Regions from separate parts of the Amycolatopsis umgeniensis genome, predicted to be linked through region 3. Evidence: riboswitches for the same ligand, from Rfam matches in the RefSeq annotation. Region 3 holds a riboswitch; each other region holds the start of a gene.
What was found. A riboswitch is a leader RNA that binds a small molecule or an ion and turns the genes downstream of it on or off. The one in region 3 is predicted to bind cobalamin.
Positions count from the first base shown of each region.

Region 1: linked by a shared signal. The riboswitch ahead of metE (5-methyltetrahydropteroyltriglutamate--homocysteine S-methyltransferase) and the one ahead of HDA45_RS05635 (prenyltransferase/squalene oxidase repeat-containing protein) in region 3 are both predicted to bind cobalamin.
Region 2: linked by a shared signal. The riboswitch ahead of HDA45_RS01250 (CoA-acylating methylmalonate-semialdehyde dehydrogenase) and the one ahead of HDA45_RS05635 (prenyltransferase/squalene oxidase repeat-containing protein) in region 3 are both predicted to bind cobalamin.

Region 1 is NZ_JACHMX010000001.1:7,777,509-7,788,012, reverse strand. It holds gene HDA45_RS36330 (ribonucleoside-diphosphate reductase subunit alpha) at 1-1,882, shown strand, start outside; gene HDA45_RS36325 (ribonucleotide-diphosphate reductase subunit beta) at 1,959-3,035, shown strand; cobalamin riboswitch at 3,265-3,487, shown strand; gene metE (5-methyltetrahydropteroyltriglutamate--homocysteine S-methyltransferase) at 3,590-5,863, shown strand; gene HDA45_RS36315 (cytochrome P450) at 6,001-7,446, shown strand; gene HDA45_RS36310 (putative bifunctional diguanylate cyclase/phosphodiesterase) at 7,671-9,518, shown strand; gene HDA45_RS36305 (peroxiredoxin) at 9,536-10,000, shown strand; gene HDA45_RS36300 (GNAT family N-acetyltransferase) at 9,987-10,504, opposite strand, start outside.
Region 2 is NZ_JACHMX010000001.1:285,149-295,652, forward strand. It holds gene HDA45_RS01240 (MmgE/PrpD family protein) at 1-1,146, opposite strand, end outside; gene HDA45_RS01245 (short-chain fatty acyl-CoA regulator family protein) at 1,281-2,681, shown strand; cobalamin riboswitch at 2,844-3,029, shown strand; gene HDA45_RS01250 (CoA-acylating methylmalonate-semialdehyde dehydrogenase) at 3,189-4,688, shown strand; gene HDA45_RS01255 (acyl-CoA dehydrogenase family protein) at 4,696-5,835, shown strand; gene HDA45_RS01260 (3-hydroxyisobutyryl-CoA hydrolase) at 5,832-6,860, shown strand; gene mmsB (3-hydroxyisobutyrate dehydrogenase) at 6,857-7,744, shown strand; gene HDA45_RS01270 (enoyl-CoA hydratase) at 7,741-8,520, shown strand; gene HDA45_RS01275 (SWIM zinc finger family protein) at 8,511-9,212, opposite strand; gene HDA45_RS01280 (DEAD/DEAH box helicase) at 9,205-10,504, opposite strand, start outside.
Region 3 is NZ_JACHMX010000001.1:1,337,951-1,348,454, reverse strand. It holds gene HDA45_RS05675 (ATP-binding cassette domain-containing protein) at 1-144, opposite strand, end outside; gene HDA45_RS05670 (ABC transporter ATP-binding protein) at 131-880, opposite strand; gene bdeA (bis(hydroxyethyl) terephthalate hydrolase) at 963-1,820, opposite strand; gene HDA45_RS43010 (QsdR family transcriptional regulator) at 1,959-2,555, shown strand; gene HDA45_RS05655 (helix-turn-helix transcriptional regulator) at 2,605-4,983, shown strand; gene HDA45_RS05650 (LLM class F420-dependent oxidoreductase) at 5,053-5,886, shown strand; gene HDA45_RS05645 (AurF N-oxygenase family protein) at 5,881-6,783, opposite strand; gene HDA45_RS05640 (MerR family transcriptional regulator) at 6,847-7,587, opposite strand; gene HDA45_RS05635 (prenyltransferase/squalene oxidase repeat-containing protein) at 7,784-8,791, opposite strand; cobalamin riboswitch at 8,827-8,952, opposite strand; cobalamin riboswitch at 9,034-9,175, shown strand; gene HDA45_RS05630 (prenyltransferase/squalene oxidase repeat-containing protein) at 9,247-10,504, shown strand, end outside.

The DNA.
Region 1 (10,504 bases), 6.4 Mb from region 3:
CCTGGACTCGATCTTCCAGGCGTACAAGAACAACGCGCTGCTGGCGAAGTACTCGGGCGGTCTCGGCAACGACTGGACCCCGGTCCGCGGCCTCGGCGCGCACATCAAGGGCACCAACGGCCAGTCGCAGGGTGTCGTGCCGTTCCTCAAGATCGCCAACGACACCGCGGTCGCGGTGAACCAGGGCGGCAAGCGCAAGGGCGCGGCCTGCGCGTACCTCGAGACCTGGCACGTGGACATCGAGGAATTCCTCGACCTGCGCAAGAACACCGGTGACGACCGTCGTCGTACGCACGACATGAACACCGCGAACTGGGTGCCGGACGAGTTCCTCCGCCGTGTCGAGGCCGACGCGCAGTGGACGCTGTTCTCGCCGAACGAGACCCCGGACCTGCACGACCTCTACGGCACCGCGTTCGCCGAGCGCTACCGCGAGTACGAGGCCGCCGCCGAACGCGGTGAGCTGAAGGTGTTCCGCAAGATCCGCGCTGTCGACCTGTGGCGCCGCATGCTGACCATGCTGTTCGAAACCGGTCACCCGTGGATCACCTTCAAGGACCCGTGCAACCTGCGCTCGCCGCAGCAGCACGTGGGTGTCGTGCACTCGTCCAACCTGTGCACCGAGATCACCCTGAACACCACCACCGACGAGGTCGCGGTCTGCAACCTCGGCTCGGTGAACCTGCTCAAGCACGTCACGCCCGAGGGCATCGACGCGAAGCGCCTCGAGAAGACCGTGCGCACCGCCGTCCGCATGCTCGACAACGTGATCGACATCAACTTCTACACGATCCCGGAGGCGCGCCGCTCCAACCTGCGCCACCGCCCGATCGGGCTCGGCCTGATGGGCTTCCAGGACGCGCTGTTCGAGATCGGTGTCCCGCTGTCCTCGGAAGAGGCCGTCCAGTTCGCGGACACCAGCATGGAGCACATCAGCTACTACGCGATCTCGGCCTCGACCGACCTCGCCGAGGAGCGCGGCCAGTACCAGACGTTCGAGGGTTCCTTGTGGAGCAAGGGAATCCTGCCGATCGACTCGATGCAGCTGCTGATCGACGCCCGCCAGGGCGACGGCCTCGACGTCGACACCTCGTCCACTTTGGACTGGGCGCCGCTGCGTGAGCGGGTCAAGACCGTCGGTATGCGCAACTCCAACGTGATGGCGATCGCGCCGACCGCGACGATCTCCAACATCGTGGGCGTCGGGCAGTCGATCGAGCCGCTGTTCCAGAACCTGTTCGTCAAGTCGAACATGTCCGGTGACTTCACCGTGGTGAACCCGCACCTGGTCCGCTCGCTCAAGGCGCGCGGGCTGTGGGACGAGGTCATGGTCTCGGACCTGAAGTACTTCGACGGCAGCCTCGGCCAGATCGACCGCGTGCCGGACGACCTGAAGGCGCTGTACGCCACCGCGTTCGAGATCGAGTCGAAGTGGCTGGTGGACGCCGGTTCGCGTCGCCAGAAGTGGATCGACCAGGCGCAGTCGCTGAACCTGTACATCGCGGCGCCCAGCGGCCGCAAGCTCGACGAGCTGTACCGCTACGCCTGGCACAAGGGCCTCAAGACCACGTACTACCTGCGGGCCCGGTCCGCGACGCACGTGGAGAAGAGCACCCTGCGCGGCACCGACGGCAAGCTGAACGCGGTCTCGGCCACCCCGGCCCCGGCCACGCCTTCGGCACCCAAGCCCGCCGCTCCCGCACCGGCTCCGGCTCCCGCCGCTTCGCCCAGCCCGGCCGCCGCTGTTCCGGCCGTTCCGGTGACAGCTCCCGCCGCCAAGCCGGAGCCGAAGGAGATCCCGCAGGTCTCCGACGTCGACTTCGTCGCCACCGACGGCGCCGCCTGCCGCATCGACGACCCCGACTGCGAAGCCTGCCAGTAAGACATCCTCGTGAGTGGTGATTCGGGTTCTGACCCGAATCACCACTCACGACCCCACTCGTGAAGTGAGCCTCTGTATGACCACCTTTGACGCTTCCACCGACGCCACCGGCCTCGGTGAGATCGAAGTCGGCGCCGCCCGGATCAACGTCGACGACAAGCGGATGATCAACGCCCGCGCCGACGTCAACCAGCTGCTGCCGATGAAGTACACCTGGGCGTGGGAGAAGTACCTCGCCGGCTGCAACAACCACTGGATGCCGACCGAGGTCGCCATGCAGGCCGACATCGCGCTGTGGAAGTCGGCCGACGGCCTGACCGAGGACGAGCGCACCATGCTCAAGCGCAACCTCGGCTTCTTCGCCACCGCGGAGTCGCTGGTGGCCAACAACATCGTGCTCGCGGTGTACCGGCAGATCACCAACCCCGAATGCCGCCAGTACCTGCTGCGCCAGGCGTTCGAGGAGGCCGTGCACACGCACACCTTCCAGTACATCTGCGAGAGCCTCGGCCTGGTCGAGGGCGAGCTGTTCAACATGTACCGCGAGGTCCCCTCCATCTCGGAGAAGGACGCGTGGGCGCTGAAGTACACGCAGAACCTGGAGAACCCGGACTTCGAGACCGGCACCCCCGAGGCCGACCAGAACTTCCTGCGTGACCTGGTCGCGTTCTACGTGATCTTCGAGGGCATGTGGTTCTACACCGGCTTCGCGCAGATCCTGTCGCTCGGCCGCCGGAACAAGATGATCGGCATCGCCGAGCAGTACCAGTACATCCTGCGCGACGAGTCGATCCACCTGAACTTCGGCATCGACTGCATCAACCAGATCAAGATCGAGAACCCGCACCTGTGGACCGAAGAGTTCCAGGCCGAGATCCGCGGCATGCTGACCGAGGCGTGCGAGCTCGAGGTCTCCTACGCCCGCGACACCATGCCGCGCGGCATGCTCGGGCTGTCGGCCGAGCTGATCGAGCAGTACATGCACTTCATCACCGACCGTCGGGCGCAGCAGATCGGTCTCCAGCCGATCTTCGGCGAGACGGAGAACCCGTTCCCGTGGATGTCGGAGGCGATGGACCTCAAGAAGGAGAAGAACTTCTTCGAGACCCGCGTCATCGAGTACCAGTCCGGTGGCGCCCTCGACTGGGACTGACCCCGCATCTCGCGTGATCAGACACGTAACTCGCGTGTCTGGACACGGAACTCACGTGATCGAACACGGAACACGCCGGGCGGACTTCCGCCCGGCGTGTTCCGTCTCCAGACACGCGCGTCCCGTCTCTGATCACGCGAGTTCGCCATCTGATCACGCGAGTTCGCCGTTTGATCACGTATGTCGTCCGGTTCATCACATGTCCAGCGGGGCAGTAGCGCGCCTGGGTACGCTTCGGGGCGCTACTGGTTCGCCCGGCCCCCCAGGCCGGTCGAGGTAACAGGGAACCCGGTGTGAATCCGGGACTGCCCCGCAGCGGTATGTGGGAACGAAAGCCGTCACCGTGCGAGACACGGTAAAGCACTGGGGCATGGCGCCCCGGGAAGCGACGGCCGGTAGGAGCGAGCGAGTCGCCCACGAGTCCGAAGACCTGCCCGTGGTGCGCGCGTCGACGGCGTGCGTGAGTCCGGGCCTCGTGGGATGGGCACGACCGAAAACGCGGTCACTCCTGCGCGCGCTCCGGGCTTTGACGACAAGCTCGCGAGGAGAGAGCTGTGACCGAAATCGGCACCACTGTGCTGGGCTACCCCCGGATCGGACCGGACAGGGAGCTCAAGCGTTCACTCGAACGCTATTGGGCGGGCAAGATCGACGAGACCGCGTTGCTGGAGACCGGCCGTGCGCTGCGCACGCGGGCCTGGCGTGAGCTCAAGGACGCGGGCCTGGATTCCGTCCCCTCCAACACGTTCTCCCACTACGACCAGGTGCTCGACACCGCCGAGCTGTTCGGAGCGTTTCCGGAGCGCTTCACGAAGCTCGGTCTCACGCCGCTCGACACCTACTTCGCCGCCGCTCGCGGGGTGCAGGACGCGCCGGCGATGGAGATGACGAAGTGGTTCGACACGAACTACCACTACATCGTCCCCGAACTCGGGCCGGACACCGCGTTCTCGGTCGCCGGTTCCAAGCCGCTCGACGAATACCGCGAAGCCCGCGCGATCGGCGTCGAGACCCGGCCGGTGCTCGTGGGCCCGGTGACGTTCTTGCTGCTCGCGAAGGCCACCGAGACCGCTCCTGAGGGCTTCCGCCCCCTGGACCTGCTCGACAACCTCCTCGACGGCTACGTCGAACTGCTGCGCCGCCTGCACGACGAAGGCGTCGAGTGGGTCCAGTTCGACGAGCCCGCCTTCGCCGGGGACCGCACCGAGCCGGAGCTCAACGCGCTCATCCGCGCCTACCACCGGCTCGCGAAGGAGACCGCGCGCCCGAAGATCCTGGTCGCCGGGTACTTCGGCGGCCTCGGTCGTGGACTGGGTGTCCTCGCCCGCTCCCCGATCGACGCCCTCGCCGTCGACCTCGTCACCGATGAGTCCTTTGTGGACGCCGTCGCGGCCGAGCCCGCCTTGCGCGACAAGGAGGTCTTGGCCGGTGTCGTCGACGGACGCAACGTCTGGCGCACCGACCCGACCCGCGCGCTCAGCCGGGCGGCGACGTTGCTCGGCACCGCGAAGTCGGTCAGCGTCTCGACTTCGTGCTCGCTGCTGCACGTGCCCTACGACGTCGAGCGAGAGGCCGAACTCCACCCACGGCTGAAGGGCTGGCTCGCGTTCGCCAAGCAGAAGGTCGACGAGGTCGTCCTGCTCGGCCGCGCGCTCAAGGAGGAGGGCGTCGACCTCTCCGCGGCCCGTGCCGCCGCCACGGATCGCGCCACGGCGGCCGATCTGGCCGACGCCGGGGTTCGTGCCCGGCTGGAGGCGCTGCGGCCGGAGGACACCGTCCGCTCGCCCTACGCCCAGCGCGCGGCGGCGCAGCAGGCTGCGCTGGATCTGCCGCCGTTGCCGAGCACCACGATCGGCTCGTTCCCGCAGACCACCGACGTCCGCAAAGCCCGGGCGGCGCACAAAGCGGGCTCGCTGGACGACGCAGGCTACGAGGCCGCGATGAAGGCGGAGATCGAGCGCGTCATCCGGCTGCAGGAGGATCTCGGCCTGGACGTGCTGGTGCACGGCGAGCCCGAGCGCAACGACATGGTGCAGTACTTCGCCGAACGGCTGGCCGGGTTCGCCGCCACCGACTTCGGCTGGGTGCAGTCCTACGGTTCGCGGTGTGTCCGGCCGCCGATCCTGTACGGCGACGTCTCGCGAGCCGAGCCGATGACCGTCGAGTGGGCGCGCTACGCGCAGGGACTGACCGGCAAACCCGTCAAGGGCATGCTGACCGGACCGGTGACGATCCTGGCGTGGTCGTTCGTCCGCGACGACCAGCCGCTGGGCGAGACCGCCCGTCAGGTGGCGCTGGCCATCCGCGACGAGGTGCACGACCTGCAGGAGGCGGGCATCCGCGTCATCCAGGTCGACGAACCGGCGCTGCGGGAACTGCTCCCGCTGCGCAAGGCGGCGCACGAGGCGTACTTCGCCTGGGCGGTCTCGTCGTTCCGGCTGGCGACGTCCGGGATCGACGACGCGACGCAGATCCACACGCATATGTGCTACTCGGAGTTCGGTGAGGTGGTGAAGGCGATCGACGCGCTCGACGCCGACGTCACCAGCATCGAGGCCGCGCGGTCGAAGATGGAGGTCGTCACCGATCTCGGCGCGGCGGGCTTCGGCCGCGGCGTCGGGCCGGGTGTGTACGACATCCACTCGCCGCGCGTCCCCGGCGTCGACGAGGTCAGCGGGCTGCTGCGGACCGCCGTCGGCGCCGTGCCCGCCGAGCGGATCTGGGTCAACCCGGACTGCGGTCTGAAGACCCGCGGATACGCCGAGGTGGAACCCGCCTTGCGGAACCTGGTCGCGGCCGCGAACGCGGTGCGGTCCGAACTGGGCTGATCAGTACATGAAGGCCCCCTTCCTTGCGCCAGGCGCAAGGAAGGGGGCCTTCATGTACCTCCGCCAGGGTATTGTCAGAACGTCAATAAGGGTATCATGGTGGAGCGGTAGCCGGTCTCAACGGGGAGATGGTCACCATGGCGAACGCCGTCGAAAAGGTCACCGGGGCGCTGCGTGAGCGGGTCCCGCCGCTCACCTCGATCCCGCTGCCGCGTTCGATCGACCAGCGCTGGCTCGGCGCGACCTGGCCGGTCCGCGAACTCGCGCCCGCCCCGCCGGGTCTCAAACCCGTCCTCGGCGACGAAGGCCCGCCCGTCATCGGGCACGCGCTGGACTTCATGCGCTTCGGCATCGAGTTCGGCCTCAAGCGCTACGAGACCTACGGCCCGGTGTCGTGGATGGGCGCGTTCGGCCGCCGCATCGTCGCCCTCTCCGGTCCCGAGGCCACCCAGATCGCGTTGGTGAACAAGGACAAGGCCTTCTCCCAGGAGGGCTGGAAGTTCTTCATCGAGCAGTTCTTCGACCGGGGCCTGATGCTGCTCGACTTCGGCGAGCACCACCTGCACCGCCGGATCATGCAGGCGGCGTTCACCCGGCAACGGCTCACGGGTTACGTCGACCAGATGGGACCGGCCCTGCGCGAGGGCATCGCCGAGTGGGCAGGCAGGCCGAACCCGCGGATTTACTGGTCCCTCAAGCAACTCACGCTCGACGTCGCGACACGCGTGTTCATGGGTATGCGGTCCGGCGAAGACGCGGCCGCGATCAACCGCGCGTTCGTGAACTCCGTGCGCGCGGGCACGGCCATCGTGCGCTTCCCCGTTCCCGGCGGCCGCTGGGCGGCGGGATTGCACGGCCGCAAGGTCCTCGAACGCTACTTCGCGGCGAATCTGCCCGCGAAACGGCGAAGCGACGGCGAGGACCTCTTCACCGCCTTGTGCCACGCCACCACCGAAGACGGCGACCGCTTCACCGACTCCGACGTCGTCAACCACATGATCTTCCTGATGATGGCCGCGCACGACACGTCGACCATCACCAGCGCCGCCGCGGTCTACCACCTCGCCAAGAACCCCGAGTGGCAGGAACGCGCGCGTCAGGAGTCGCTCGCACTCGGCGACGGCGTTCCGGACATCGAGGCGCTGGAGACCCTGACGACGCTGGACCTGGTGATCAAGGAATCCCTGCGGCTGGTGGCCCCGGTGCCGTCACTGGCGAGGAAGACCGTCAAGGACACCGAGGTCCTCGGACACTTCATTCCCGAAGGGACACTGGTCGGGGTTTCCCCCACCGTCAACCATTTCTCGCCTGAGCACTGGACGAACCCGATGCGGTTCGACCCGGACCGCTTCGGCGAGGAACGCCGCGAGGACAAGTCGCACCGCTACGCGTGGATGCCCTTCGGCGGCGGCGCGCACAAGTGCGTCGGACTGCATTTCGGGACGTTCGAAGTGAAGGCGCTGCTGCACGAGATGCTGCGGGCGTATCGCTGGTCGGTCCCGGAGGACTACACCGCGCGCTGGGACTACGTCTCGCTGCCCGTCCCCGCGGACGGCCTGCCGATCGAACTCGAGCCTTGTTGATTCAAGACCGGCTGAATCCCGACTAAAGGGACATCCACGATCGAGTACTCTTGGTAACCTCCGGTCACCACTCGTGTAGCGGCGATCACCCTTTCAGCCGGTAGACACCCCGTATCGAGCATGATGCCGTGGCACTACTCCCGGTCGGCTCATACCTAGTGTGGGCCCGTGGGCTCGGACACCCGGTCTGAGCTGGCCATAAACCGCGCATGAAGAGGTGAAGTGTGCCTGAGCCTGGTTCCGCGCCAGGGTTGGTCGACGTCGCTCGGAGATGGGCCGCGACGCTCGCTGACACTAAAGGAGTATCGCTTCCCCAGGAGCAACTCGAGCGGCTCTTGCTCGGCGTCGCCCAGGACGCCGTCCGGACCGAGCCCGACCACCAGCCCGCTCTGCTGCGCTTCTCCAAGCTCTATTCCGCCTCCCCCATCGGGATCGCGCTCGCCGACTCCGACGGCAGGATCGTCGAGGCGAACGTCGCGCTCGGCAAACTCCTCGGCTGCCGCCCCACGTCGCTGCGCGGGCGGAACATCTCCGAACTCGGCTCCGCCGACCACGACGTCGCCCGGCTGCGGAACGGGCTCTCCCAGCTCATGAACCTCGGCCAGCCGACCCAGCAGGAACGCCTGCTGCTGGACCACAGCGAGGAAGGCACGCTCTGGGTCGACGTGACCCTGACCGACCTTCCCGGAGACCGGCCCGGCTCGACGTATCCGGTGCTGATGGTCTCCGACGCCAATGAGATCCACCTGCTGCAGGAACGACTGCTCCACCAGAACGTGCACGACGCGCTGACCGGCCTGCCGAACGCCACCGCGTTCGGCAACGCCCTCGAGACCGCGCTGGCCGGGTCCGGCGGCGAGCAGGTCGCGCTCGTCTATCTCGACGTCGACGGCTTCAAGGTGATCAACGACGGCCTCGGCGCCGGCGTCGGCGACCAGGTGCTGCGCGGGGTCGCGAACAAGCTCAAATCCGTCTTCGCCGGCCGCTACAACGGTTCCGTCGCCCGGCTCTCCGGCGACGGGTTCGCCATCCTGCTGCGCGGCGAGTTCACCTCGCCCCAGGTGATCGATCTGGTCGAGCAGGCCCTGGAGGAACTGGTCGAGCCGATCTACCTCGGCGGGCACGGCATCGGGGTCAGCGCGAGCGCCGGCATCGTCGTCCGCCCGGTCGCCGACGGCGGGCCGGAAGACCTGCTGCGCGCCGCGGAGATCGCGCTGCACCGCGCCAAGGAGGCGGGCAAGGCGCAGTGGATGCTGTTCGACCCGGAACTCGACGCGCGCGACCGCGGCCGCTACCAGCTCGGCGCGGTCATCGCGGGCGCGCTGGAGAACGGCGAGTTCTCGCTGATCTACCAGCCGACGGTGAAGCTCGCGAACCCGGATCAGCTGGCCGCGGTCAACGCGGGGCTGCGCTGGACCCATCCGGAGAAGGGCGAACTGGACTCCGACGAGTTCTACCCGCTGGCGCAGACCACCGGGATGACCATCCCGCTCGGCCGGTGGTTGCTGGCGGAATCCCTCGCCGCCACCGCGCGCTGGCGGCAACGGTTCGGTGACGCGGCACCGGACGTCTGCGTGCGGCTGCCGAACCGGCTGGCCATCGACCCCGATCTGGTGCTGCTGGTCAAGGAACAGCTCGACCGGCACAACCTGCCCGCGCAGGCGTTGCGGCTGTGCACCGATCGCGAGTCCGTGCTCGACCCACGCGGCGAGGTGCTGGACTCCTTCGCGGTGCTGGCCGATCTGGGCGCCCAGCTGGTGCTGACGATCTCCGGTTCGGCCGATCTGGAACTGATCCCGCAGCATCGGCTGCCGGTCCGTCACGTGATCCTGTCCGGCGCGGTGATCGACGCGCTGGCCGACGGCGAGGACGAGGCCGATGTCCGTCACCTGTGCCAGCTGGTCACCAGGGCCAAGGAGCTGAAACTGCGCATCGGCGCGGAAGGCGTCCGCAGCCACGAGCAGGCCGAGCGGCTTCGGCGGTACGGCGTCCTCGCGGCGCGTGGCTCGTTCGTCGCCGATTCCGCGACCGGGGACGAGGTCGACGAACTGATCGAACGGCACGCCCACTGAGGTGGCATGATCCGTCCATGGACCAAGGTGACATCGCCCCGGACTTCACCCTGCCCGACGACAAGGGCGAGGAACGCACGCTGTCGGACTTCCTTTCGTCCGGCCCGGTCGTACTGTTCTTCTACCCCGCCGCGATGACGAGCGGCTGCACCGCGGAAAGCTGCCATTTCCGTGACCTCGCCGCGGAATTCGCCGAAGTCGGCGCGCACCGTGTCGGGATCAGCCCGGACGCCGTCGCCAAGCAGCAGGAGTTCTCGGCCAAGCACGGCTTCGACTACCCGCTGCTGTCCGATGTGGACGGTGTGGTGGCGAAACAGTTCGGCGTATGGCGCAAATTCAGCCCGCTGCACGCCAAACGGCACACGTTCGTCATCGACACCGATCGCAAGGTGCTCGAAGTGATCAAGAGCGAGCTGAAGTTCACCGTGCACGCCGACAAGGCGCTCGCGGCCCTGCGCGACCGCAAGGCTAAGGACGCTTGAGCCGCCAGATCCTGTTGACGCCCGCGCAGGCGGGGGCGAACGGCGGCTCGGCGGCCTCCTCACCGATCATCGTGAACCCCAGCCGCGCGGGCACGGCGCCGCTCGCGAGGTTCTTCTCGTCGTGCCGGATCTCGACCTCCGGCGAGCCGATCCGGAAGGCCTCGGCGGTCAGCAGCCGCGCGGCCCTCGTCACCAGGCCGCGGCCGGTGTGGTGGCGGCTGAGCCAGTAGCCGATCTCGATCCAGCCCGGCCGCGTCATCATGCCCGCGCCGCCGACGACCGCACCGTCGGCGAAGATCGCGAAGTCGTAGTTCCTGCCTTCGGCCCAGTTGCGCGCCGCGTTCTCGAGGAACTCCTTGGCCTCGGACTCCCCGTAGCCGTCGGTGGCCCAGAGCATCCACGCACCGAGGTGCCCAGCGGAATCCCCCGCGACGGCTGCCAAGGTGTCGAGTTGCTCCGGTTTCCAGCGGCGCAGGACGACGACGTCGTCGGCGAGGGTTTCGG
Region 2 (10,504 bases), 1.1 Mb from region 3:
CTGCCACAGTTCCACTGTGTCCGGTCGCGTCGCGCGTGCCCGGTCGTAGGACTTCTCGTGGTGCCACACACCGTCTTGCAGGGCGACAGCGAAGATGTACGGGATCGAGTGATCCAGCGTTTCGCGGCTGGCCTGGGGATCGTACTTCTGCGGATCGCCCGAACCGGAGCCGATCACGTGATGCGTGTGATGGCTGGTGTGGATGAGGATCCGCTCGATCTTGCCGAACTCACCGATCCTCGGGCCGAGCCGCCGCGCGAGATCGATCAGCGCCTGACTCTGGTACTCAGCCGAGTGCTCCTTGGTGTAAGTGTCCAGAATGGACCGTTTGGGCTCGCCCGGTGCGGGGAGCGGCACGGTGTACTCGGCGTCCGGACCGCTCAGCAGCCACGCGATGAAACCGTCCTCTCCTTCGTAGATCGGGCTCGGCGCTCCTTCGCCGCGCATCACCCTGTCGACGGCCTCGATCGCGGCCTTGCCCGCGAATGCGGGCGCGTAGGCCTTCCACGACGAGATCTCGCCCTTGCGGGACTGGCGGGTCGTCGTCGTGGTGTGCAGTGCCTGGCCGATGGCCTGGTACACGGTCGCGGTGTCCAGCCCCAGCAGCGCGCCGATGCCGCCCGCGACAGACGGGCCGAGATGGGCGATGTGGTCGATCTTGTGTTCGTGCAGGCAGATCCCTCGGACGAGGTCTACTTGGAGTTCGTACCCGGCGGCGATCCCGCGGAGCACGTCCGCGCCGGTGCGCCCGGTGTGCTGGGCGACGGCGAGGATCGGCGGGATGTTGTCGCCGGGATGCGAGTAGTCGGCGGCGAGGAAGGTGTCGTGATAGTCGAGTTCCCGCACCGCGACGCCGTTGGCCCAGGCCGCCCATTCCGGGGAGAACCGGCCTTCGACCCCGAACACCGCGGCACCCGGTCCGCCGGGATGCGCGAGTGCCTGGTCGCGCGCCGAGCGAACGGGGCGCCGTGCCAGCGACGCGGCCGCCACGGCGGCGTTGTCGATCACCCGGTTGATCACCATGTCGGCGACCTCTCCGGTGACGGGGACGTCGTCGGTGGCGACGGCGGCGAGCTTCCACGCCAGCTGTTCCTCGCGGGGAGGCGACTCGGCGGAGCGGTAAGCGCGGACGGTGTGGTCGATCATGGTTCCCCTCGGTTGTGAACCTTGTGATGTCCTGCCCTGAGCGTGGCACCTTCGGAAACTCCTTGCTACCGCTTGGCACTGTGAAACCTTGTGAACGTTCGCGGGCATCTTGTAAAGGTTGTTACAGTCGGCTTGTGGAGAAGATGTACGCGGGCGCCCGGCTTCGCCAGCTGCGAGAAGACCGTTCGATGACCCAATCCGAACTGGCCAGACTGCTGGAGATCTCCCCCAGCTACGTCAACCAGCTCGAACACAACGGCAGGCCGCTGACCCTGCCGGTCCTGCTGAAGCTCACCGAGACCTTCGGCGTGGACACGGAGTTCTTCGCCGCCCGGGACACCGCCCGGCTGGTCGCCGACGTCCGCGAGGTGTTCGGCGACAACACCGTCAGCGGCGCGATCTCCGCCGGCGAGGTCGACGCGCTGACCACCACGCTGCCCGAGGTGGCGCGGACGCTCGTCGCGTTGCACCGCCGCTACCGCGAGGCGGTGGAGAACATCGCGACGCTGGTGACCGAGCAGGGGCTGGACCGCTCGACGGCGCAGCAACCGCACGAAGAGATCCGCGACTGGTTCTATCTGCGCCGCAACCACGTCGCCGAACTCGACACCCCCGCCGAGAAGCTCGCCGCCGAGTTGCGCCTCCACCCGGGCGAAGTCCGCAATGGACTGGCCGCCGGACTGCTGGACCGCCACGGCGTCAAAGTGGTCACCGAATCCCTGGGCGCCGATCAGCATCACTTCGACACGAGAAAGAAGACCCTGCGCCTCTCCCCCGCGCTACGTCCGGGACAGGCCGCGTTCCGGCTCGCGTCCGAACTGGCGCTGCTGGAGGCAGGCGACGTGATCGACCGGCTCGTCGACGACGGGAAGTTCAGTGGCGAAACCGCCCGCCGGCTCGCGCGGATCGGCTTGGCCAACTACTACGCGGGCGCGCTCGTACTGCCGTACCGCGTCCTCCTCGGCGCCGCTGAGCGCCACCGCTACGACATCACGCGCCTGTCCGACCAATTCGGCGTCGGCTTCGAGACGATCTGCCATCGACTGTCCACTTTGCAGCGAACGGGCACCCGCGGCGTTCCGTTCTCCTTCGTACGGGTCGATCGTGCGGGCAACATCTCGAAACGCCAGTCCGCCACCGGGTTCCATTTCTCGCGCATCGGCGGCTCGTGTCCACTGTGGATCGTCTACGAGGCATTCAGTTCGCCGGGCCGGATCCTCACCCAGATCGCCGAACTCCCGGACGGCAAGAAGTACTTCTGGCTCGCCCGCACCGTTTCCCGCGCGGCGGGCGGGCACGGCGATCCCGGCAAGACGTTCGCGATCGGGCTCGGCTGCGAACTCCGGCACGCACGGCGACTCGTGTACTCCGACGGGCTGGCGCTCGGCACCGGCGCGGCCGTCACCCCGATCGGGATGGGGTGCAAGGTCTGCGAACGACCCGCGTGCCCCCAGCGCGCCTTCCCCGCGATCGGGAAACCGATGCGGGTGGACGAGCATTCGTCCAGCCTGCTGCCCTACCCGCCACTCTCGTGAGTGGCGGTTTATCGAGGAGAACGGCAAACCTGGCGTGTTCGTGGCCAGGGCTGGAGGTTCAGCCAGTGTGAGGCGAGGTGTCGCTCGTCGGCCCCGCTCCCACACACCACCACTCACGAGACCCATCGCGCACCTGAGGCGTACGCCACACCCTCGACATAGTCGGACTTCCTACTTTATGGTGTCCACAGGTCTGCGGTGCAGGGAAGCCGGTGAAAATCCGGTGCGGTCCCGCCACTGTGACCGGGGAGCGGCGCTCCTGCAGAGAAGGCCACTGGCGCGAGCCGGGAAGGCCGGAGCCGCCGCGGATCCGGGAGCCAGGATACCGGCCGCAGACGTGTCGTGTTCGTCCACGAGGATGGAGCTGAACGCATGCGGATTCTTCCTGCCTGCGCGAAAGTCGCCGACCCGCCACCACCCCGGCGGTAAGTCGTCCGTACTCCCCTGCCCGGCCGCCGATCGTGGTCACGGGCGGCTCCGTCCTGCGCACTTTCGGAAAGGGCATCCATGAGCACCGAACTCAGTCACTTCGTCGGCGGCAAGCCGGTGGCGGGAACGTCCGGCCGGTTCGCCGACGTCTTCGACCCCAGCACCGGCGCCGTCCAGGCCCGTGTCCCACTCGCCTCGGCCACCGAGGTCGCCGCGGTCGTCGCCGACGCGGCGCAGGCCCAGCTCGAGTGGGCCCGCTGGAACCCGCAGAAGCGGGCCCGGGTGCTGATGAAGTTCGTCGACCTCGTCCGCGCCGAAGAAGACTCCCTCGCCCGCCTGCTCTCTTCAGAACACGGCAAAACCGTCCCCGACGCGCGGGGTGACATCCAGCGCGGTCTCGAAGTGGTCGAGTTCGCCATCGGCATCCCGCACCTGCTCAAAGGCGAGTACAGCGACAGCGCGGGCACCGGCATCGACGTCTACTCGATGCGGCAGCCGCTCGGCGTGGTCGCGGGCATCACCCCGTTCAACTTCCCCGCGATGATCCCGCTCTGGAAGGCCGCCCCGGCGATCGCCTGCGGGAACTCCTTCGTGCTCAAACCGTCCGAACGCGACCCCTCGGTCCCGCTGCGGCTGGCCGAACTCTTCCTCGAAGCCGGCTTGCCGCCGGGCGTGTTCAACGTGGTCAACGGCGACAAGGAAGCCGTCGACGCGCTGCTCACCGATCCTCGCGTCGAGGCCATCGGTTTCGTCGGCTCGTCGTCGATCGCCGAGTACATCTACACGACCGCGGCCGCGCACGGAAAGCGCGCGCAGTGCTTCGGCGGCGCCAAGAACCACATGATCGTGATGCCGGACGCCGACCTCGACCAGGTCGTCGACGCACTGATCGGCGCCGGGTACGGCTCCGCGGGCGAACGCTGCATGGCGATCTCGGTGGCCGTCCCGGTCGGCGAGGCCACCGCCGACGCGCTGGCCGCCCGGCTGACCGAGCGCGTCAAGACGCTCAAGATCGGTGCCTCGCTCGACGAAACCGCCGACTTCGGGCCGCTGGTCACCGCCGAGGCCGTCCAGCGCGTCCGCGACTACATCGACATCGGCGTCGCCGAAGGGGCGAAACTGCTGGTCGACGGTCGCGGGACCACTGTGGACGGTCACGAGAACGGTTTCTTCCTCGGCGGCTGCCTGTTCGACCACGTCACCGCCGACATGCGGATCTACCGCGAGGAGATCTTCGGCCCGGTGCTGTCGATCGTGCGCGCGGCCGACTACGAGGAAGCGCTGCGCCTGCCCAGTGAACACGAGTACGGCAACGGCGTCGCGATCTTCACCCGCGACGGTGACACGGCCCGCGACTTCACCTCGCGGGTGAACACCGGCATGGTCGGGGTCAACGTGCCCATCCCGGTCCCGATCGCGTACCACACCTTCGGCGGCTGGAAGCGCTCCGGTTTCGGCGATCTCAACCAGCACGGACCGGACTCGATCCGGTTCTACACCAAGACCAAGACGGTCACCTCGCGCTGGCCTTCGGGCACCAAGGAAGGCGCCAGCTTCGTCATCCCGACGATGAGCTGAGGCCGCGATGAGACTGACCGACGAACAGCGGGCGCTGAAGGATACCGCCGCGGAGTTCGCGGCGGAACACCTCGCCCCGCACGCGATCGAATGGGACCAGGCCAAGCACTTCCCGGTCGACGTCCTCCGCAAGGCCGCTCAGTTGGGCATGGGCGGCATCTACCTGCCCGAAGACCTCGGAGGCTCCGCGCTCGGGCGGCTCGACGGCGTCCTCGTGTTCGAGGCGCTCGCCACCGGTTGCCCGTCGCTGGCCGCCTACATCTCGATCCACAACATGGTCGCGACCATGATCGACAAATTCGGCGACGACACCCAACGGCACCGGTACCTGCCCCGGATGTCCACGATGGACGCGTTCGGCAGCTACTGCCTCACCGAACCGGACGCGGGTTCCGACGCGGCCGCGCTCTCCACCCGCGCCCGCCGCGACGGTGACCACTACGTCCTCGACGGCGTCAAGCAGTTCATCTCCGGCGCGGGCACTTCGGACGTCCACGTCGTGCTCGCCCGCACCGGCGGTCCGGGCGCCCGGGGTATCTCGGCGTTCATCGTCGACCGGGAGACGCCCGGGGTCTCCTTCGGCCCCAACGAGCTCAAGATGGGCTGGAACGCCCAGCCCACCAGGCAGGTCATCTTCGAAGGCGCCCGCGTCCCGGCGTCCGCGCTGCTCGGCGGCGAAGGCAACGGGTTCCGGGTCGCGATGTCCGCTTTGGACGGTGGCAGGCTCAACATCTCGGCCTGCTCACTCGGTGGCGCGGAGGCCGCGCTCGGCATGGCCGTCCGGCATCTGTCGGAGCGTTCCGCGTTCGGCGAGAAGCTGTCCGAAAAGCAGGCATTGCAGTTTCGGCTGGCCGACATGCGCACCGATCTCGAAGCCGCGAGGACCTTGTTGTGGCGGGCCGCGGACGCGCTCGACCAGGGCGAGGACACGGCGACCCAGCTTTCGGCGATGGCCAAGCGGTTCTGCACCGACACCGGGTTCGAGGTGGCCAACCAGGCGCTGCAACTGCACGGCGGCTACGGCTACCTCGCCGAGTACGGACTGGAGAAGATCGTCCGCGACCTGCGGGTACACCAGATCCTCGAAGGGACCAACGAAATCATGCGCGTGATCATCTCGCGCCGGATGCTGCAGGAGGCTTCGTGAACGACGTCCAGTTCCTCGTCCACAGTGGAATCGGCCGGATCACGCTGAACCGGCCGCGTGCGCTGAACTCGCTGAACCACGACATGGTCCTCGCGATGCTCGAGCGCCTCGAAGCGTGGCGTTCCGATCCGGCTGTCCGCGCCGTGCTGATCGACGGCGCCGGCGACCGCGGGCTCTGCGCGGGCGGCGACATCCGCGCGATCTACGACGACGCCCGCACCGGCGGCACCGCGTCCCTGCGCTTCTGGGCCGACGAATACCGGCTCAACGCCCTGATCTCGCGGTACCCCAAGCCCTACCTGGCACTCATGGACGGGCTCGTCATGGGCGGCGGCGTCGGGGTCTCCGCGCACGGCAGCCACCGGATCGTCACCGAACGCTCCCGGATCGGCATGCCCGAAACCGGCATCGGCTTCGTCCCGGACGTCGGCGGCACGTACCTGCTGTCCCGCGCGCCCGGTGAACTCGGCACGCATATCGCCCTCACCGCGGGTTCCGTCACCGGGCCCGATGCGGTCCACTGTGGACTCGCCGACCATTTCGTCCCGAGCGAGAAAGTTCCGGACCTGCTCGACGCGCTCGCGTCGCGCACCCCGGACACCGCGCTGGACCTGTTCGCCGAACCCGCGCCGCCGAGCGGGCTGGCGGCCGACGCCGAATGGATCGACCACTGCTACGCGGCGGACACGGTCGAAGAGATCCTCACCCGGCTCCACGCGTCGGGCGACGCGGCGGCCACCGCCGCCAAGGAGATCGAGGCGAGGTCGCCGACCGCGCTCAAGGTGACCCTGCGGGCACTCCGGTCGGCAGCGGCGCTGCCCGATCTGGAATCCGTCCTGGCGCAGGAGTTCCGGATCTCGGCCCGCGCACTCTCCTCCGCCGAGTTCGTCGAGGGCATCCGGGCCCAGATCATCGACAAGGACCGCTCGCCGAAGTGGTCGCCCGCCACCCTTCCCGAGGTGGACGACAAGCTCGTCGACGCCTACTTCGCCGGCCTCGAGGACGCCGAGTGGGTGGCACGATGACGATCGCCTTCCTCGGTCTCGGCAACATGGGCGGCCCGATGGCCGCCAACCTGGTGAAGTCCGGTGAAACCGTCCACGGCTACGACCCGGCTCCCGCCGCCCGCTCCGAAGGCGTGGCCAGGTTCGACACCGCGAGCGCGGCTGTCGCGCAGGCCGATGTCGTCGTCACGATGCTGCCTAGCGGCAAGCACGTGCTCGACTGCTACGAACAGATCCTGCCGTCCGCGCGGCCCGGGACGCTGTTCGTCGACTGCTCCACCATCGACGTCGCCGACGCCCGCCAGGCGGCCGAGTTGGTCACGGCGTCGGGGCACCGAGCGGTCGACGCCCCGGTGTCCGGTGGAGTGGTCGGCGCCGAAGCCGGAACGCTGACGTTCATGGTCGGCGGCGATCCGGAGGCGTTCGCCGCGGCCGGTCCCTTGCTCGGCGTCATGGGAGCCAGGGCGATCCACTGTGGATCCTCCGGTGCCGGCCAGGCGGCGAAGATCTGCAACAACATGATCCTCGGCGTCTCGATGATCGCCGTCTCCGAGGCATTCGCCCTCGGCGAGGAACTCGGCCTCACCCACCAGGCCCTGTTCGACGTCGCCTCGACCGCGTCCGGACAGTGCTGGGCGCTGACCACCAACTGCCCGGTCCCCGGCCCGGTCCCGGCCAGCCCCGCCAACCGCGAGTACTCCGGCGGGTTCGCCAGCGGCCTGATGCTGAAGGACCTGCGCCTGGCCGAATCCGCCGCCCGGGACAACGACGTCGCCACCCTGCTCGGCACGAGGGCCGCGGAACTCTACGCGGCGTTCGTCGAGCAGGACGGCCCCGGCCGGGACTTCTCCGCCATCATCACCGCCGTCCGCGACGGCCTCCTCGGCAAGGAAACCACCGCATGAGCGAGTACGAGACCATCACCGTCGAGCGGGCGGGCGACCGCGTCGCCCTCATCACCCTCAACCGGCCCAAGGCGCTCAACGCGCTGAACCTGCGGGCGATGCGGGAGATCACCGGGGCGGCGGGCGAACTCGGGCAGGATCCCGACGTCGGCGCCATCGTGCTCACCGGTTCGGCCAAGGCCTTCGCGGCGGGCGCGGACATCAAGGAGATGCAACCCCAGTCGTTCAGCGACGTCTACGCGGCCGACTGGTTCGCGGGCTGGGACGCGCTTTCCCGCGTCCGTGTCCCGCTGATCGCCGCGGTCTCCGGGTACGCCCTCGGCGGCGGCTGCGAACTCGCGATGATGTGCGACGTCCTGATCGCCGCCGACAACGCCAAATTCGGCCAGCCGGAGATCACCCTCGGCGTCATCCCCGGTATGGGCGGCTCGCAGCGGCTCACCCGTGCGATCGGCAAGGCCAAGGCGATGGACCTGTGCCTGACCGGCCGCATGATCGACGCCGCCGAGGCCGAGCGGTCGGGACTCGTTTCCCGGATCGTCCCGGCCGAGAGCCTGCTCGACGACGCGCTCGCGGTCGCCGCGAAGATCGCGAGCATGTCGCGTCCCGCGGCCATGATGGTCAAGGAGGCCGTCAACCAGGCCTTCGAGAGCGGTCTCGCCGACGGGCTCCGGTTCGAACGGCGCTTGTTCCACGGCACTTTCGCCACCCAGGACCAGAAGGAGGGCATGGCCGCGTTCACCGAGAAGCGCGAGCCGAAGTTCCTTCACTCCTGACCGGTGAGCGACCGGTAGAGCGGTCGCAGCAGGGCGGTGACCGAGGTCCCGTCCACCGTGGCCTTGAGCGGCGGGACCTCGTCGAGCAGTCCCAACGGGTCCCCGGCCGCGGGGCGTCGCTTGTTCGTGACGTCCCCGGCCGGGCCCCAGCCGAAGAAGTCGTCCATCACGTCATCGAGTCCGGGCGTCTCTGTTTCCGCCGACGGTGCCGTCACGCGGGCGCCCGCCTGCCGTCCGATCTCCTCGAGCAACGTTGTGCGGTCCCGTCCGCGAAGCGCGAAGATCGCGAACGGGTCCTCTTCTTCGGCGAGCGCGATCAGCCCGGCGACGAGGTGGTCGCACGGGACTCGGGTGCCCGGACATGTGCAGTCCAGCGAAAGTTCCCAAGCCGCTTCGGGAAACAGCGGCACCTGCTCCGCGGTGAAGAAGCGCTCGATGTCCTCCGGAACCTCGCCGTCGAGCAGGGCCGCTGTCGTGGCCTCGTCCGCGGCGACGGCGGCGATGACCGCCGTCCACACCTGCTTGCCGAACGTCGGCAGGCCGACGCGGACCTCGTAGAACCGCTGCCGGGTCACCCGGACCTGGGCGACGGCCGCGCCGGGCCCGATCGTCAGGGTGTCGACCCGACAGGGCGGTACGAGTCCTTTGTGGACGCCCAGTTCGTCGAGCGCCCGGCGGAATCCGTCAGTCATCGGCCGCCTCCCGTCCCAGCGCGAAGACCTCGCGCAGCGAATCGGTGGACAGCTCCGTGAGCCAGTCCTCCCCGTCGGTGACGACGAGACCCGCCAGCGCTTCCTTCTTCGTGATGACGGCGTCGATCCGATCCTCGATGGTGCCGGGACAGACGAACTTCCGCACCTGCACACTGTTCCGCTGGCCGATGCGGAAGGCCCGGTCGGTGGCCTGTTCCTCGACCGCCGGATTCCACCACCGGTCGAGATGCAGGACGTGCGTGGCCGCGGTGAGCGTCAGTCCGGCTCCCCCGGTCTTCAGCGACGCTAGCAGGATCGGCGGGCCTTCGCCCGACTGGAAGTGTTCGACGATCGAGTCACGGCGCCGCTGCGACAACCCGCCGTGCAGGAAGGCGATCTTCGCGTTCAGCTTGCCCGAAAGATGCGGCACCAGGAGGTGACCGAACTCGGCGTACTGGGTGAAGCACAGCGCACGGTCGCCCGAATCCAGGATTTCGGCGAGGAGTTCTTCGAGCCGGTTGACCTTGCCGGACCGGGCTCCGATCGGCGAACCGTCGTGCAGCAGATGCGCCGGGTGGTTGCAGATCTGCTTGAGCTTCGTGATCGCCGCGAGGATGTTGCCGCGCCGTTTGACCCCGGCGCTGTCGGCGATCTTGGTCATCATCTCGTCCACGGTCGCCCGGTACAACGTCACCTGCTCACGGGTGAGGCGGTACTCCTGGAGGATCTCGATCTTCTCGGGAAGGTCGGCGAGCACGGTGGGATCGGTTTTGAGGCGCCGCAACAGGAACGGCCGGGTCAGCCGGCGCAGCTCGGTGGCCGCGGCGAGGTCGCCCCGGCGCTCGATGGGCACCTCGAACCGCTCGCGGAACTCCTGCCTGCCACCGAGGACGCCGGGGTTGAGCAGATCCGACAGCGACCACAGATCCGCGAGCCGGTTCTCCACCGGAGTCCCGGTCAGCGCGACCCGATGGCCCGCGGGGATCCGGCGCAAGGCCTGAGCGGGTCCGGTGTTCTGGTTCTTGACCGCCTGAGCCTCGTCGAGCACGAGCCGGTGCCACCGGATCCCGGCGAGTTCGTCGGCGTCGCGGGCGGCGGTCGAGTAGGTGGTGACGAGAAGATCCACGTCCTCGACGCGCGCGTGACCACGATCGGCACCGTGATGGATGTGCACGCGTAGCTCCGGCGCGAATTTGGCCGCCTCGCGTTGCCAGGTCCCGAGCAACGACATCGGACAGACGAGCAGCGTCGGCCTCCGGTCGGCCTGCGCCCGCTCGATCGCTTCGAGCGCG
Region 3 (10,504 bases):
GGAAACGGCGCGCAGCAAGGTGGTCTTGCCCGCGCCGTTCGCGCCGAGTACGGCGGTGATCTCGCCGGGGGCGGCCGTCAGGCTCACGGAATCGAGCGCCCGGACGGCGCCGTAGCTCGCCGAGAGGTTTTCAACGGTCAGCACCGGCCACCTCCTCGCCGAGATAGGCGGCGCGCACCGCCGGGGCCGCGCGGATCTCGTCCGGCGTGCCGCGGGCGATCACCTTGCCGAAGTCCAGTACGACGATCTCGTCGCACACCCCCATCACCAGATCCATGTGGTGCTCGACGAGCATCACCGACATGCGCTCGGTCAGGCCGCGCACGAGGGTGCCGACGTCCGCGATCTCGGCTGCCGACAGCCCACCCGCCGGTTCGTCGAGCAGCAGCAGATCCGGTTCGCTGACCAAGGCCCGCGCGAGCGCGACCCGTTTGCGGACCGGGTACGGGAGGCTCGCGGGGTAGCGGTGGGCGACGTCGGCGATGCCGAAGTCCTCGAGGTACGCCATCGCCCGCTCGGTCAGGGCCTTCTCATCCCGCGTCAGGCCCAGCATCGAGGACCAGAAGCCGGCTTTCGCGTGTCTGCCCGCGCCGACGAGTACGTTGTCCAGCACCGTCATCCGGCCGAAGAGGCCGAGTTCCTGCAGGCTGCGGGCGATGCCGAGACCGGCGAGGTGATGCGGGCGCAGCCGTCGTAGCGCGGTTCCGCGCCAGGTCAGCGTGCCGGTGTCCGGGCGGACGAAGCCGCACGCGACGTTGAAGAGCGTGGTCTTGCCCGCCCCGTTCGGCCCGATCACGCCGAGCACCCGGCCCGGTGCGACGGTCAGGGAGACGTCGGACAGCGCGACGAGACCGCCGAAGGTCACCGACACGCCGGACATCTCGAAGGTGGACAGGGTCACGCGGGAACTCCCAACGGCGAAAGGGAAGGTCCCGGCGCGGGTGCGCCGGGACCTGGACGGCTCAGGCGTGCGGGCACGTGTCCCGGTAGTCGCTGATCGCGCGGTCGTCCGGGGCGGGGCAGAGGAACTGCTCGTAGCGGGTGTCGTTGTCCACGAACCGCTTCAGCCACGAGATCGTGTACTTCGCCATGGTGGTGTTCGCCGTGTTCGGGAAGAAGTGGCTCGCGTTGTCGAGCTCCATGTACGCCTTCTCCGCCGAGGCGGGAATGCTGGTGTAGAACGGGATCGAATGCGAGGCCACCGGCGCGACAGCGTCGGATTCCCCACCGATGACGAACGTCGGCACCCGCAGCGAGGACCACGACTTCTGCGTGTTCCACGGCGCGAGCGGGACGGCGGCCTGCAGCGACGGCCGGTCCTGTGCCGCCTCGAGCGAACCTCCGCCGCCCATCGAATGCCCGGCCACCGCGAGCCGGGAGGTGTCGATGCGGGAGCGGACGCCGCTGCGCTGGGTCAGGTAGTCGAGCGCGGCGAGCAGTTGATCACCGCGGCTGCCGGGCTGGTCGTAGATCGTGTTCGTGTCGATGGTGAACACCACGAAACCCTGCGACGCCAGCCGCGGGCCGATCCACGCGATGCTCGACTGGGTCGCGGTGTAGCCCGGTGAGATGGCGACAGCGCCGAAAGTGCCCTGAGCGGTGCTGGTGGGGTAGTAGATGGTGCCGCCGCCGAACCCGGTGACGGACACTCGAGACACCGAAGTCTCCGACACCGCGAACGAGCCACGGGAGGCCTCGATGCTGCTTTCGGTAGGGGCCGGGCCTCGTTCGTAAGGGTTCTCGGCGGCGTAGGCCGTTGGGGCGGCAGCGAGTGCCGCGACGGTCGCCAGTCCACAAAGGATCCGGGTCGTACTGCGCATGGTGCCGTCTCCGTTCGCCGGTGAACAGTCCGTGATGCTGGACTCTGGCAAACGGCCGCGGCGGGCTGCATCGGTGAAATCGCCAGTCTTCGTCCGCGGCCGCACCCGGCGGGCCGGGCGCCCGTACGATCGGCGATCGTGAATCCCTCAGCCGAGGACATAGTCCGCACCGCGGCGCGGTGGATCGATCGCGGCGTCCGCGTCGACACCTCCGCCTTCGCCCAGGATCTGGGCATCTCACGCAGCACCCTGTTCCGCCGCGTCGGCAACCGGGAAGACCTGCTCGGTGATGCCCTCTACTACCTGTCCGAGCGCACCCTGACGGCCGCCGCGCGCACCTGGGAGCGCGATGAGGGCGACGTGGTGCGCAACGCGGCCGGCGAACTGCGCTGTCTCGCGATCATGCGCGAGTACCGATCCGTCCTCGCGGCGAGCGCGGGGTTCCGCCGCTTCCTCGACGATGAACCGGTGCTGGCGATCCGGCTGCTCACCGATCCGGACGGCCGCGTCCAGCCTCGGGTGATCGCGGCGCACGTCGAGCTGCTGCGCCGCGACGTCGACGACGGCGGATTCGTGCCCGCGGTCGGCCTGGACAGTCTCTGTTACGCGATCGTCCGGCTGGGGGAGGCGTTCCTGTATTCGGACGTCCTCGCGTCCCGGACGCCGGATCTCGACGCGGCGTCGACGCTGCTCGGAGCGCTCGTGGAAGGACGGGTGCCGAGCAAGACCTTGTGAAACACTTGCGCCTGGTGTTTCATCGAAAGGGATTTTCGAGGAGGCGCCGATGCCTGTCCGGGACGCCGTGTACCCGCTGCGGGGCAGGGACGACCTCTTCGGCGGGCTGCGCTCGATCGCCGGGCGTGCCGTGCTGGTCCGCGGGACGGAGGGGCTGGGCAAGTCGGCGCTGCTCACCGCGCTGCGCGCCACGCTCGGTGTCCGCCTCGTCGGGGTGCGGGGCCTGCGGGCCGAAAGCGCGTTGCCGTACGGCGCCCTGCACCGGATGTTCGGCGCTCCCGTTTCCGGCGGCCCGGAGGCGCGTGATCGGCTCGGCACCCTCTCGGTGCCGACGATCTGCTGGGTCGACGACGCGCACTGGGTCGACCCGGAATCCCTGGCGGCGCTGGGTTTCGCGGCCCGGCGGCTCGACGGGGCCCCGGTCGGGATGGTGCTCGCGTCGCGCTCCGGATCCGACGAGTTCGAATCCGTCGACCTGACGCCGTTGACCGAGGCCGCCGCCGACCTGCTGTTGCGCGATCGCGGCGTGCCCGCCGGGGTGCGTCCGCAGCTGGTCGAACTGGGGAAGGGGAATCCGGCCGATCTGGTCGCGCTGGCCGCCTCGCTGACACCCGCGCAGGCGGCCGGGCGGGAGCCGGTTTCGCCGATCCTTCGGGAACGTTTGCCCCGCTACGCGGCCGAGCTCGACGCGATGCGGCTCGACGAGCGCGTCCGTTTTCTCGCCGCCTGTATGGATGTTTCCGCGAGGAAGGCGACGTGGTACGCGGCGGCGTCACCGGCGGACCGCCGGGCGGCGCACGCGTGGCTGGCCTCCGTCGAGGAAGGCCCGGACGCGCTTTGGCACCGTGCGATGGCGACGTCCACGCCGTTCGCGCCGCTCGCCGACGAGCTCGCTGCCGCACCCGCGGTGGATCATGCGGCCGAGGCGCGGCAACTCGAGCGCGCCGCGGCCCTGACCGCCGATCCGCCCGCGCGGGCGAGCCGGTTGCTGGCCGCGGCCGACGCGGCGTGGCAGGCGGGCAGACCGGGATGGGCGCGGCTGCTGCTGTCCAAAGTGGACGCCCGGCCGGGTGCGGTGGCGTTGCTGCACGGCGAAATCGAACTGCGGGACGGCGATCCCGCGGTCGCCACCCACGAACTCGCCGTGGCGGCGGAACTGCTGCCCGATCCCGCTGCCGCGCTCCTGCTGGCCGGTGAGGCCCGCAGGCTCGGCGGGGACCTGAGCGGTTACCGGGCGTTGGCGCGGACGGTGCCGGCCGGGGACGGTCTGGCCTTCGCGCACTTCCGTGGTCTGACCTCGGTTTACGCCGGACGCCACGACGATGCCGACCTGCCGCTGGAGGACGCCGTCCGCCGGGGGATGGCGGACTCGGACGTCGCCGGAGCCGTTTGGGCCGCCGATGCCGCCTTCGCGCGCGGGCACGCCGAACGGGCGCACGAGTACTCGTCCGCGGCCGTGAGCCGCGCGCGACTCGGCAGGCGGTGCGCGGAACTGCCGTGGGCGCTGGTCTACCTGTCGCTCTCGGCCATCGCGCTCGACCGGATCCCGTGTGCGCGAGCGGCGTCCCGGGAAGGTCTGCGCGCACCCCACAACCTGCGGATGGAACATCTGACGTTGCTGGGGCTGGCCGCCGCTCTCCTCGGCGACCGCGTCCCGGAACTGGACGAGGCGGCAGGCGGCATCGCCGAACGCGGTCTCGGCAGGCCCGCGGCCGTCGCGGCGTGGGCGTACACGTGCCTGGATCTGGCCGAAGACCGGCCGGACGACGCCTTGAGCAGGCTCGAAGATCTCGCGTCCGGTGTTTCCGGCGACCAGCCGGTGATCCGCGTGCTCGCCACGCCACAACTCGTCGAAGCGGCGGTGCGTTCGGGGCGGCCCGAGCGCGCGCGAACCGCGCTGGAGGTGTTCGACCGCTGGACCTCGGCCGGGGCGGAACCTTGCTGGCTCGCGCTGAGCCACCGGTGTCACGCGCTGACCGCGTCGGATCCGGAAGTGGCGGAACGGCATTTCCGGCTGGCCGTCGAAGCACACCGGAGGGCGGGCGGCGCGGTGGAACTCGCCAGGACCCGGCTCGCCTACGCCACCCTGCTGCGTCGACACCGTCGGAGCAGGGACGCCCGTGACCAGTTCCGCGATGCCTTGCGCGGCTTCGAGAACGTCGGCGCGACCCGGTTCGCCGACCGCGCCCGCGCCGGACTGCGGGCGACCGGCGAGACCGTCGACGTACCGCACAGGTCGCTCGCCGGGCTCACCCCGCAGCAGGACGCCATCACGCGGCTCGTGGCGGCGGGGGAGACGAACAAGGAGATCGCGCGGCGGCTGGTGATCAGCCACCGGACCGTGGATCACCACCTGCGGAACATCTTCACGGCCCTGGGGGTCCGGTCACGTGTGGAACTCGCGCGCCGCGTGGCCGCCGGGGAATGAGGTTTGCCCCTTCGCGCAGTTGGCGGTAGCGAGGGAATACCCGGCCCAGCCCGTGAGTCGTAGCAAGGTATGGACTTCGGGATCGCGACGGCAGTGACCGACGAAGGAATCCGGCCCCACTTTTTGGGGGCGGCGTTGGAGGAGAAGGGATTCGACTCCCTCTACGTCCCTGAGCACTCCCACATACCGGTCAGCAGGGAGTCTCCTTACCCCGGCGGCGAGCTGCCGCGAGGGGCCATGCGCAACTTCGACCCGTTCGTGGCGCTGGCCGCCGCCGCGACGGTCACGTCGAACCTCCGGCTCGGCACCGCGGTCGCCCTGATGATCCAGCGCGACGTGCTCTACACGGCCAAGGAAGTCGCCAGCCTCGACCTGCTCTCCGAGGGGCGGGTGATCTTCGGCGTCGGGGCGGGCTGGAACATCGAGGAGATGCGCAACCACGGCGTCGACCCGAAGACGCGGGGCGCGCTGCTGACCGAACAACTCCAGGCGCTCAAGGAGATCTGGACCAAGGACGAGGCCGAGTTCCACGGCGAGCACGTCGATTTCGACCCTGTCTTCGCCTGGCCGAAGCCGGTGCGGAAACCGCATCCGCCGATCTACGTCGCCGGTCAGGGCCCCGCCGGGCTCAAACGGCTCGCCGAGCACGCGGACGGCTGGCTGCCGCATTTCGTGACACCGCCGGAGGAACTGCGCCGGGTCCGGTCCTGGCTCGCCGATCAAGGCCGCGAAGACGTCCAGATCAGCGTGTTCGGCGCGCCGGCCGATCCCGAGTTGCTGCGACGTCTCGACGGCGCCGGGGTCGACGAAGTCTCCCTCCTCCTGCCGACGCTGCCCGAGGCCGAGACCTTGGAGCTTCTCGACCAGGTGGCGAAGACCATCGCGCCGCTGCGCGCCTCATAACAGGCCGGAACGCCGCCACAGCACCAGGCCCGGACCGCCGACGAGGTCGACTTCCCGCAGGTACCGCACCATTTTCGCGGCACCCGCGGCCAGCACCTCGCGGCGGTGCGGGCTGCGCCTGGCCAGCGCGGCCGCCCGGCGGGGACGCTCCAGACCGGCGCGGGCGTACTGCGCGGGCCTGGACAGCAGCCGGGACAACAGCATCGAGCCGATCGCCACGACGATCCGCGTGAAGGCCTTGACCGGCCAGGACGCGCGGGCCATCTGCCTGCTCAGGTCGTCGCGGGCGTAGCGCACATGCCGTGCCTCTTCGGTGACGTGGATCCGCATGACGGCGCGCACCAGCGGCTGGATCGACTCGTCCTGCAGATGCTCACGCTGGATGGCGTCGAAGACCTCCTCGCCGATCAGCGTCGCCACCCACATCGACGGGCCCCGCAGGATCAGCGGCAGCACGTGCGCGGTGAAGTGCAGCAGCCGGTTGTTCCGGTACGGACGGCCGTCGACCTTGTCGATCAGCATCGCGAACATCGTCGAATGGCGGCATTCGTCGGCGACCTCGGTCAGCGCGTACCGTGCGTGCGCGGTGGTGGGATCCGCGCGGTAGGACATCCGCAGCAGCATCTGCATCAGGATGATCTCGAACCAGATCCCGACGCTGACCGAGTTGATCAGCTCCTGCCGTGACAGCTCCACGCGCTGCTCGTGACTCATGCTGTCCCACAATTCGGTGCCGTACAACGACACCGTCCGCTCGGGGATGAAGAACGCGCCGTCGGTCAGCGGGGCTTCCCAGTCCACGTCGACTTCGGGGTCATAAGACAGCTTCGCGCTCGCCTGCAGCAAGCGCTGCGCGCCGGTCTCCCGATCGCGTAGGGGCTTCGTCCGTGCCGTCATCGCCACTCCCTCCATCGCGGATTGCATCCCGCGATGGAAAGTTACAGTGACCGATGTAAATGTTCAAGACTCGTGGCGTTCCCGGAGGTGCTGGGCCAGTTCCTCGAGGAACTCCGGGAAGGCGCGGCTCATCGACAGCGCCAGACTCGCGGTCACCGCCGACTGCGCCAGCGGCCGCAGTCGTTTCACCAGGTCGGTGAGGTCGGAAATCTCCGCGGCGTCCGGCACCCAGTCCTCCCCGCGAGGGTCGACGACGTCGCGCCGGATGGTGTCCAGGAACAACGTCGCGACGGCGTCGGTGTGCTCGATCAGCGCCTCGGCCAGGCTCAGGACCTGCTCCGGCGGGACCCCCGCCGCCAGCAGTTCACGGCCGGCCTGCAGCAGTTGCGGGCTGAAGACCTCGAAATGCGCGCCCCGGCGGGTGGCCACCCCCATCGCCAGCACCCGTTTGACGTTGGCCGGGGTGATCAGCCGCCCGAATTCCTTCCGCGCCTGCGTCACGGTGATCCGCTCGGGGGTCTCCTCCGACCACGGCTGGGAGAGCGCGTCCTCCAGGCCCATCAGATCGCCGAGATCCCGCCCCTGCTGCCAGGTCTCGATCATTTCCTCGATCTGGGCGAGGGTATACCCGCGCTCCAGCAACTGGACGATCAGCCGCAGCCGGGCCAGATGCGCGTCGTCGTACATCGCCACGCGCCCGCGTCGCGTCGGCGCGGGAAGCAGTCCCCGGTCTTGATAGGCGCGCACGTTCCGCACCGACGTCCCCGCCTGGTTCGCGAGGTCGCCCACTCGATACTCAGCCACCGGCACAGGCTAAAGGCTCTTGAGCGGTCGGGACGGTTGGAACCGAGAGTGTCTTAGGTACCTACTGGGTACTGGCTGCGGTTGTTCGCGGGTGCGGGTCCGTGAAGGGCCCCTTGCCTACCCTGAGGGTAGTGAAGGGGTCCTTCACGGACCTCAAGCAAGGAAGGAACCGTCCCTACCGCTCACGAGACGTACCTCAGGAGCAGGCGAGGACCGGCGCCTGCGGACGGCCACCACCGTGCAGGTCGCTCAGCGGAACCCTCGCCAGGCCGAGGATCGCCTGCGCGGTCGCGCGCGGGGCGGTCGCCGGGTTCAGGCCGGTGGCGTCGTAGGCGATCGCACCGCGGTCCGCCTCGGCGCCGGTGCAGCCGGTCTGCAACGACCGCAGGAATTCCCGCGCCTTGACCGCGGCGGCGGGACGGTGGCCCGCCAGCGCTTCGGCGGCGAGGCCGGTGCTGTTGGAGTTCGGCGCGTTCGTGCCGACGCCGAAGCCGCCGTTCGCGTGCTGCTTGGTGACCAGCCAGGAAGTGCCCTCGCCGGCGTTCACCGCGTCACCGGTGGCGCGCAAGGCCTGCACGACCATCGCGGTCGAGTCGACGTCGCTCGCGCACGTCGCTTCCCCGAAGTTCAGCGGGAAACCGCCGTCCGCGCACTGGGTGCCCGCGAGGAACGTCACGGCCGAGGTGGGGGCGCCGGTGGGTGTGCGGTCCAGCGCCAGCAGGGCGAGCGACTGGGTGAAGGCGTTCGAGTAGTCGCCGTACTCGGACCGGTCGGAGAACCGGCCGGACGGCGTGAGCAGCGAGAGCAGTCCCGCCTTGAGGTCGACGCCGCCGAACGACGCCGGGTTCTTGCCCCGGATCTGCGCGGCCAGCAGCAGTTTGGCGTGCGCGCCCGCGTAGGCCTCGGTGCCGCTGCCGACGTAACCCGTGGTGATCTCCGGCTTCGCCAGCCACGTGATCGCCTTGCCGGCGTTCGTGTCCGACACCCCGGCCGCGGCGAACGCGAAGATCGCGTCGATCGTCAAGCCCTGGTCGGGGAACTTCTGGCCGCCGAAGTCGGCCTCGAACCTTTCCCCGTCGGTCATCTGCCTGGCGAGCCAGCCCGCGGCGGCGTCCGCCTTGTTGTGGGTGGCCGCGGTCGCCGCCGGAGCGGCGACCAGTCCGATGCCGCACAGCATGGCGACAGCGAGGACCAAACGTCTCATGAGAACCCTTTCCCGCATTTCCACGACAGGAGTCGGTGGTGACACCGCGCGACGTGGGTGACCGGGCTCGCCCGAAAGGGCATACCGTTGCGGGACAGCGCCGGACTCTCACCGGACTTCCCCCACGACCGCGCTGATTGACGATCCGAAGAGTCTCATCCCGGTCAAGCGCCGGGGTACCGCCGGGCGCGACTCTCGATGTGATCCTGGCAACCGACCTGGTCAGCGGTGCCTGTCGCGAGTGATCGGGTGTTAACCTCGGCGGGCTCGACAACTGAACAACGCCGCCCGTGACGGGGAAGCCGGTCGAAATCCGGCGCTGTCGCGCAACCGTGGGCCCTTCACCAGGGCGAGCCGGGGTACCGCACGGGTGGATGAACGAACCACTGTCGCGATCAACAGGGGTGACTCCGGCGCCCCCGCGCCTGTCCTCCGCCATGCCGCAAGGAGGAGCCATGCGCCGCGGGTACTTGGCCGCATCGGCGTTCGCCGTCAGTGTCGGCGTGGTCGCCGCCCTGCTCACCGGGACGGCGACGGCCGCGAACGATCCCGACGCGGCGAAGGCGAACTCTCGCTGGCTCGCGACGAAGCTGAAGCCGGACGGCACGCTCGAGAACCCCAACGGCGGCGAACTGCCCGACCACGGCCTGATGATCGACGTGCTGCTCTCGATGTACGCCTCGGGCGAGGGTGCGAAGGCCGAGCCGATCGTGAAGTTCCTCGACGAGCAGGGCCACGCCACCGACTACTTCACCTGGGACGGCCTCGTCCCCGGCGCAGGCTACGACCAGGTCATCGTCGGCGGCGCCGCGGCCAAGACGCTGGTCGCCGCGCAGGCCTCCGGCCACGACCCGCGGAACTTCGACGGCTACGACATGGTCGCCGAGACCAAGGCCGCGATCATGCGCAAAGGCCCGGACAAGGGCCGGATCAGCGACTACTCGAAGAACCCCGACCTCGCCGACTCCGTGAGCAACAACGCGAACATGTTCGGCCAGTCGCTCGGCGTCATCGGGCTCGCCGCGGCGGGTGAGAATGACCAGCTCGCCATCGACAAGCTACTGACCCAGCAGTGCTCCGAGGGCTACTTCCGCATCTTCTTCGGCTACATCAAGACGACCGAGACCGGCGATCACGTCACGTCGAACGGCTACAAGATCTCCTCGTGCGACGAGGGCAAGACGATCGACCAGTCCCCGTCCGACGGTGACACCACCGGCCTCGCGCTTTCGGCGATGCTGGCCGCGCGGAAGGCGGGCGCGGGCGGACTCGACGCCCCGATCGCCAAGACCGTCTCCTGGCTCACCGCGAACCAGAACGCCGGTGGTGGCTGGGGCGGCGGCGTCGGCACCGAAGCCCCGAACACCAACAGCACCGGCCTGATCGTCCAGGCGCTCGCCGACGCGGGCGGCGCCGACGAGGCGGTCGACAAGGGCGTGCGGTTCCTCAAATCCGCGCAGGCGAACGCGGCGGCCGACTCCGGCAACCGGCTCGCGGGCGACCTCGGCGCGATCGCCTACAACCCGGCTTCCTACGTCGCGGCGCGCACCGGCGGCATCAGCGGGCTCGACACCTGGATCCGCGCGGGCGCCCAGGCCTCGCTCGGGTTGTCGCAGGTCGGCTTCTACGCGCTCGCGAAGGGCAGCGGACCGCCACCGACCAGCAGCAGTGCCTCCGAAACGCCGACCTCCACGCCGTCCGAAACGAGCTCGG